DNA from 2 places in the Sphingosinicella sp. BN140058 genome. Region 1 is predicted to be linked to the other one. Evidence: predicted binding sites of a transcription regulator. Region 1 holds the regulator's gene; the other holds the start of a gene.
What was found. The regulator LexA, encoded in region 1, represses DNA repair genes until DNA is damaged. The targets are predictions, from matches to a motif close to GTTCCNCNCTTGTTCT.

Region 1 (3,627 bases):
CGCTTTCGACGCCGCTGCGCTCCAGGCCGGCTTCGGCGCCGCCGACATTGCGGTCGGCGAGCAGAGCAAGGAGGCGTTCGCGCGCCTCAGCGCGCCGGCAGTCGCCAATGCCGTGTTCGGCGCCGCCAAGGGCGCAACCGTCGGACCGGTGCGTTCGCCGCTCGGCTGGCACGTCGTCCGCGTCGACGACGTCAAGACCGTCGCCGCCCGCCCCTTCGCCGCGGTGCGTGCGGAGATCGCAGCCAAGCTCCAGCAAGCGAAGGCCACTGCCGCGCTCGGAGATCTCTCCGGCCGGATCGAGAATGCGATCGCCGACGGCGCAAATTTCCAGGAGATCGCGCAGCGCGAGAAGCTGGCCGTCCAGGAAACGCCGCCGGTCACCGGATCGGGCGCAGCGCCGGGCAACCCGCAATGGCAGCCGACGCCCGAGCTTCAGCCGCTGCTTCGCACCGCGTTCGAGATCGAGGCCAATGCCGAGCCGGTGGTGGAGGCGATCACGCCCAACGAGCGCTATGCGATGATGATCGTCAGCAACGTCGTCCCTGCCACGGCGCCGCCGGTCGCCCAGATCCGCGATCGTGTGAAGGCGGATCTGATCGCCCGCCGCGCCAACGATCGCGCCAAGGCGATCGCGACCGCGCTGGTGTCGAAGATCAACGCCGGTACCGCACCTGCTCAGGCGTTCGCCGAAGCGCAGGTTAAGCTGCCGGGCGTGCAGCCGGTCACCGCCGCCCGGATCGACATCGCCCGCCAGGGGCAGCGGGTACCGCCGCCGCTGGCCATGCTGTTCAGCCTGCCGCGCGGCAAGGCCAAGCTCATACCGGCCCCCAACGGCGCGGGCTGGTTCGTCGTCTATCTCGACAAGGTCGTGCCCGGCGATGCGAGCAAGGAAGCGGCACTAATCTCCAGCGTGAAGAACCAGTTCAGCGAAGTGATCGGCAACGAATATGTCGACCAGCTCAGCGCCGCCGTGCGTGCCCGCACCAAGGTCAAGCGCAACGAGGAAGCGATCCAGGCGCTCAGGAAGCAGCTGACCGGCGGCGGCCAATGATTGCGGGCTCTCCCGCGTGGGCCCGGCCCACGCGGCGGAGCCGGCCGTTCCTGAAGCGCCCGCAGCGGCGCCAATATGCGGCCCGGATCCTCGTCGTCGACAATTACGACAGCTTCACCTGGAACATCGTCCATTATCTGCGCGCGCTCGGCGCCCAGGTAAGGATCGAGCGCACCGACGACATCAGCGTCGCCGATGCCTTCGCCTACGGCGCCGACGGCATCCTCGTCTCGCCCGGTCCGGGACGGCCGGAGGAGGCCGGCATCTCGATGGCGCTCGTCGCCGCCTGCGCCGAGACCGCCAAGCCGCTGCTCGGAATCTGCCTCGGCCACCAGGCGATCGCCGCCACCTTCGGCGGCAAGGTCGTTCGCGCGCCCAAGCCGATGCACGGCAAGACCTGTCCGGTCCGCCACGACGGAGACTTTCTGTTCGAAGGCCTCCCCTCGCCCTTCACCGCCGCACGCTACCATTCTCTGGTCGCAGAGCCGGCAAGCGTCCCCGACTGCCTGATCGTAAACGCGACGGCGGACGATGCCACCGTGCAGGGGCTTCGCCATCGCACGTTGCCCATCCATGGCGTCCAGTTCCACCCGGAAAGCGTCGCCAGCGAGGGCGGCTACCGGATGCTCCAGAACTTCATCGCCCTGAGCCGCGGCGCCTGAACGTGCACCGATAGCGCTCGCAATTCGAGCCGTGCGTGAAACGAGTTGACAGGCCTGCACCTGTTTCCTACACGTTCCGCATTCGTTCCTTGAGGGCCAGACGATGCTGACGCGCAAGCAACATGAGCTTCTGACCTATATTCACGACAAGCTCGCCGAAACGGGCGTGTCGCCGTCCTTCGAAGAAATGAAGGATGCGCTCGACCTCAAGTCGAAATCGGGCGTGCACCGCCTGATCTCGGCGCTTGAAGAGCGCGGCTTCCTTCGTCGCCTGCCGAACCGGGCGCGTGCGCTGGAGGTGATGCGCATGCCCGACGTCAAGGCCGGCATTGCCAGCCAGCCCAAGGCGCCGGTCAGCACGCCGCAGGCGGCCAACGATGTCATCGAGCTTCCGCTGCACGGCCGTATCGCCGCAGGCATGCCGATCGAGGCGCTGGAGGGGCAGAGCACCCTGCCGGTTCCGGCAGCCCTGCTAGGGCCCGGCGAACATTATGCGCTCGAGGTTGCGGGCGATTCGATGGTCGAGGAAGGCATCCTCGATGGCGACTACGCTCTGGTCCGCAAGACCGACAATGCGCGTGATGGCGAGATCGTGGTGGCGCTGATCAATGAGGAAGAAGCGACATTGAAGACCTTCCGCCGCGAAGGCTCGATGATCCGCCTTGACCCTGCGAACCGCAATTACGATCCCCAGCGCTACCGCCCCGACCAGGTCCGCATTCAAGGGAAACTCGCGGGCTTGCTCCGACGCTATTGAGACGAATTCGATGCGGAAGCCTCGGTCCGGAATAAGCCCGACACAGGCCTGAAGCCCTCCCCTGGGTTGAGAGGGTGGATGGACGCGGCGGAGGCACCACATCGGCCGTCGACCCTCCGCCGGATCCATCTCGCTTCGGCCATCGCGCCTCGAGCCATGACATGATCGGCAAGGGCGTCGTCGTCGCACGCGCGATCGCCGGCGGCCTGTCTCGGTCCACCCCACGCTGCTTCCCACCAGGAGGGAGCGGCAAGATAGGAACAGTGCCATGTCCCGCCTCAATTATGTCGAACTTCCCGTCCGCGACGTCGCTGCTGCCAAGGCCTTTTACGAAAGCGCGTTCGGCTGGAGCTTGACCGAATTCGGCCCGACATATGCGGCGACCCTGACCGGCGATACCGACATCGGTCTGCAGGGCGACGCCGCCGAAGCGACCAAGGCGCCGCTGCCGGTGATCGAGGTCGATGATCTCGACGCGGCGCTTGCCGCGGTTCAGCAGGCAGGCGGGACGCTTACCCGCCCGATCTTCGCTTTCCCTGGCGGACGGCGGTTCCAGTTTCTCGATCCCAGCGGCAACGAAATCGCTGCCGTGAAGTCCGATCCACACCCGGCGGACTGAAGCGGGGCCCGAGGCGCGCTGAAGCCGGCCGGTCTGCCCCACAAGAAACAAAGGCTTGTGGCCCGGGATGCTCCATCGCGACCGAGACCAAGATCGTTTCGGGTTGGATCAGGCTGAGACGTGCATCCTTGTCTCAACCATGTGATCGAGCACGGTCCCCGCCGTCGGCGGAAGCGAAGCGCTTGTGCATCAGTCGATCATGCTCTGGCTGCGCTTGAGGCGCACCGTTGCATCCAGCTCGCCGCGACCGAGTCAATCCGGCGCACGGTTCGACCGGCGCGCCTCCAAACCGCGCCTTCCATACGCGGGATCGTTGGGTCGGCTGAGGCTCGATCCGTGTCAGTGGCGGATCTTGTGGACGATCCAGGCGATGATGCCGCCGAGCACAAGGCCGAACAAGCCGGAGGCCGCGGCGGTGACAAGCCAGGCGACGATCCCACCAACGCCGCCGGCGGCATGGTGCACGGCCTCCGCAACATGATGGATGGCCTCTGCAGGTGCGTGCAGGCCGAGCACTTCGAGGCCGTGGATCAGGATC
Region 2 (3,627 bases), 810 kb from region 1:
TCTGCGATACTCGCCGGAAAGGTTTAAGCGTTCGACATTCTCGGGAGGCGCGGAAGGACCGTTCTCACAATCCTGGTCTGGATTCGTGATGACAGGTTTGCAAACAATCTCATCATCGCGGTCCTCATAGACATTTTGGTATTGCCCGCTTAGAATGAAAGCGCTGACTGAGTCAGCAGGATAAAGGGCGCCAAACACGGCCAAGCCAAACTCCGGCTTAGTCTGATTCTTGGACGTGATTGATGCCGGTACGATGTATTCATGCCGCTTAAATCCGATGCTCGAAGTAACGCCAAAGCGCCAAATCGGCGAGAAAAGCGAGCGCGCTATATCAACGTCACTGTAAGTAGTGGAGTACTTTTCAGCAAACTGCTGACTTGGTCCCGCATTTTTGCAATCCTTGGGTGTCTCTGGCGGCTGAGGCGCACTTGCGCACTCCTCCCTGGCATGCCGCATTATGGTATGGAACTTGCCTCCGTAGCGCGGTCCTGGGTTGAAGCTGAAGAAACTATAGGTGAAACTTGCCTTTGGTCCATTGGAGAGCGCGTCGAGGGTGGCGCCGGACGTCAGATCGTCCTTTCCGCCAATAGGAACGCTCAGCTTGAGCGCCCAACTCTCGTTCAATTGGCGAGATCCGGCGAGTCCCTGCCGCACCGTGTACTCGCCATATTCCATCGACGCCGCAGAGTCGTTCTCGCTAACCGCAAGATCGAAGCTAACTCCGTTCAGAAGGTTATCTGTCCGACCGCTCGGGGGCAGGGGCACGCGCGCTGCAACCTCTGCTTCATCACTGAGGTTCTGCTCCGCTGGCAACTGGCCGTTCACGATCGATGGGCATGCGAGAAGTATGCTCGCCACAATTGATAGCTTCATCGGCTAATTCCTTAAGGGACGAGAAAGTAGCGAGTTCCAGTGATCTGCGTCCGCGTTGCAGGCACTGACACGGCCAGCGGCCATTGCTGACCGCGTGGCTGAGTGACCTTCGGTGCCGGGTCGAGCCGAACGCTGACCTCGCGTCCTGCGAGGATCATGTGGCAAACGAGGCCATATTCCCCGGGCGCCAGATCCACTTCGGCAGTGAACTTGCCCCCTTTTTCCGTCCAGGCTAGCAAATCGTGCATCTGAGGCTCGGGTGCGTCCGGGCTTACCCATCTGAAATACTGCACGAACCAACCAGCTGCTGTGCCGTCGGCCGGCTCAACCGTGACTTTGTAGTGCATCCTAGCCTCCGTCTCTGTTGCGAGTCCGGTTAGGCTAGGATCGCGCCCGAGCGCGTGACGACCGTCACGCCCTGACCAAATCTCCGCCTTGCCATCGCCCCGCCGCACCCCCATCTCGCCCCATGGAGCAGCGCGGGCGCGGGCTCTTGAACCCTGAGAACAAATCTGGAACAAGGCGGTCCATGCTGACTCATCTCTCGGTGCGCGGTGCGCGCGAGCACAATCTCAAGGGCGTGGACGTCGACATTCCGCGCGAGAGCCTGACGGTGATCACCGGCCTTTCCGGCTCGGGCAAATCGTCGCTCGCCTTCGACACCATCTATGCCGAGGGGCAGCGCCGCTACGTCGAGAGCTTGTCGGCTTATGCGCGCCAGTTCCTCGAGATGATGCAGAAGCCCGACGTCGATCATATCGAGGGCCTGTCGCCGGCCATTTCGATCGAGCAGAAGACGACCTCGCGCAACCCGCGCTCGACGGTCGCCACCGTCACCGAAATCTACGATTACATGCGCCTGCTCTGGGCGCGCGTCGGCATACCCTACAGCCCCGCCACAGGCCTGCCCATCTCCGCTCAGACCGTAAGCCAGATGGTCGACCGCGTGATGGCGCTGCCGGAAGGCACCCGCCTGTATCTGCTCGCCCCGGTCGTCCGCGGCCGCAAGGGCGAGTATCGGAAGGAACTCGCCGAGTGGCAGAAATCCGGCTTCAGCCGGGTCCGCATCGACGGCGAATTCCACGCGATCGAGGACGCGCCGGCGCTCGACAAGAAGTACAAGCACGACATCGAAGTGGTCGTCGACCGTCTGGTCGTGCGCGAGGGCATCGAGACCCGGCTGGCGGAGTCGCTTGAAACGGCGCTGAAGCTTGCCGACGGCCTCGTCTACATGGATCCGGCCGACTCCAACCTCTCCCCTTCAGGGGAGAGGCAAGCAAGCGCAGCGAGCGAGGGGAGGGGAAGTTCGGACTCTTCTCCGGTCGGCGGTGCTGGCTCGGACTCTGCCCCTCTCCCTGCCCTCTCCCCTGAAGGGGAGAGGAAGGTACTCGCCAACAACGCCCCCCCGGGCCGCATCGTCTTCTCCGAGAAATTCGCCTGCCCGGTGTCGGGCTTCACCATCGCCGAGATCGAGCCGCGGCTGTTCTCGTTCAACGCGCCGCAGGGCGCGTGCCCGGCCTGTGACGGGCTCGGCGAGAAATTGCTGTTCGATCCGGAGCTCGTCGTTCCCAACGAGAATTTGTCGATCAAGAAGGGCGCGGTCGTGCCCTGGGCGAAATCGAACCCGCCCAGCCCTTATTACATGCAGGTGCTCGGCTCCCTGGCGCGCGAATTCGGCTTCAGCCTGGAGACGCCGTGGAACGATCTGCCGGAGTCGGTTCGCAAGACCATCCTGTTCGGCACCGAAGGCAAGCCGGTGACCCTGACCTTCGTCGACGGCCGCAAGAGCTACGACGTCAAGAAGCCGTTCGAAGGCGTGATCGGCAACTTGAACCGCCGCATGCTGCAGACCGAGAGCGCCTGGATGCGCGAGGAGCTCGCCAAATATCAGGCGTCCGCGCCGTGCGAGACCTGCAAGGGTGCGCGCCTGCGCCCGGAAGCCTTGTCGGTGAAGATCGCCGGCGAGGACATTTCGATGTCGACCCGCCGCGCCGTCCGTCACGCGCTCGACTTCTTCTCCACGCTCGAAGAGAAATTGAACCCGCAGCAGCGCGAGATCGCCCGCGCGATCCTCAAGGAGATCAACGAGCGGCTCGGCTTCTTGAACAATGTCGGACTAGAATATCTCAACCTCGATCGCACCTCCGGCACCCTGTCGGGCGGCGAGAGCCAGCGGATCCGGCTGGCGTCGCAGATCGGCTCCGGATTGTCGGGCGTGCTCTACGTGCTCGACGAGCCGTCGATCGGCCTTCACCAGCGCGACAATGACCGCTTGCTGGTGACCTTGAAGCGCCTGCGCGACCTCGGCAACACGGTGCTCGTCGTCGAACATGACGAGGATGCGATCCGCACCGCCGACTACGTCATCGACATGGGCCCGGGCGCCGGAGTCCATGGCGGCACAGTCGTCGCCGCCGGCACCCTGCCGGAAGTGCTGGCGAACGAGGACAGCCTGACCGCGGACTATCTCACCGGCCGCCGCGCGGTCGCGCTGCCGGCCAGGCGGCGCAAGGGCAACGGCAAGAAGCTGACCGTGAAGGGCGCCCGCGCCAACAATCTAAAGGACGTCACCGCGTCCCTTCCGCTCGGTACCTTCACCTGCATCACCGGCGTGTCGGGCTCGGGCAAGTCGAGCTTCACCATCGACACGCTCTATGCCGGCGCGGCCCGCCAGCTCAACGGCGCCCGCGTCGTCTGCGGTCCGTGCGACAAGATCGCCGGCCTCGAATATCTCGACAAGGTGATCGACATCGA

Region 2: the regulator LexA is predicted to act here: its motif matches at 1,377-1,392, upstream of uvrA (excinuclease ABC subunit UvrA).

The regions. Positions count from the first base shown of each region.
Region 1 is NZ_CP035501.1:5,092,726-5,096,352, reverse strand. Features, by position in the region: gene ETR14_RS23125 (peptidyl-prolyl cis-trans isomerase) at 1-1,051, shown strand, start outside; gene ETR14_RS23120 (aminodeoxychorismate/anthranilate synthase component II) at 1,048-1,713, shown strand; gene lexA (transcriptional repressor LexA) at 1,817-2,470, shown strand; gene ETR14_RS23110 (VOC family protein) at 2,739-3,089, shown strand; gene ETR14_RS23105 (DUF808 domain-containing protein) at 3,429-3,627, opposite strand, start outside.
Region 2 is NZ_CP035501.1:4,280,947-4,284,573, forward strand. Features, by position in the region: gene ETR14_RS19245 (hypothetical protein) at 1-873, opposite strand, end outside; gene ETR14_RS19250 (hypothetical protein) at 885-1,220, opposite strand; gene uvrA (excinuclease ABC subunit UvrA) at 1,403-3,627, shown strand, end outside.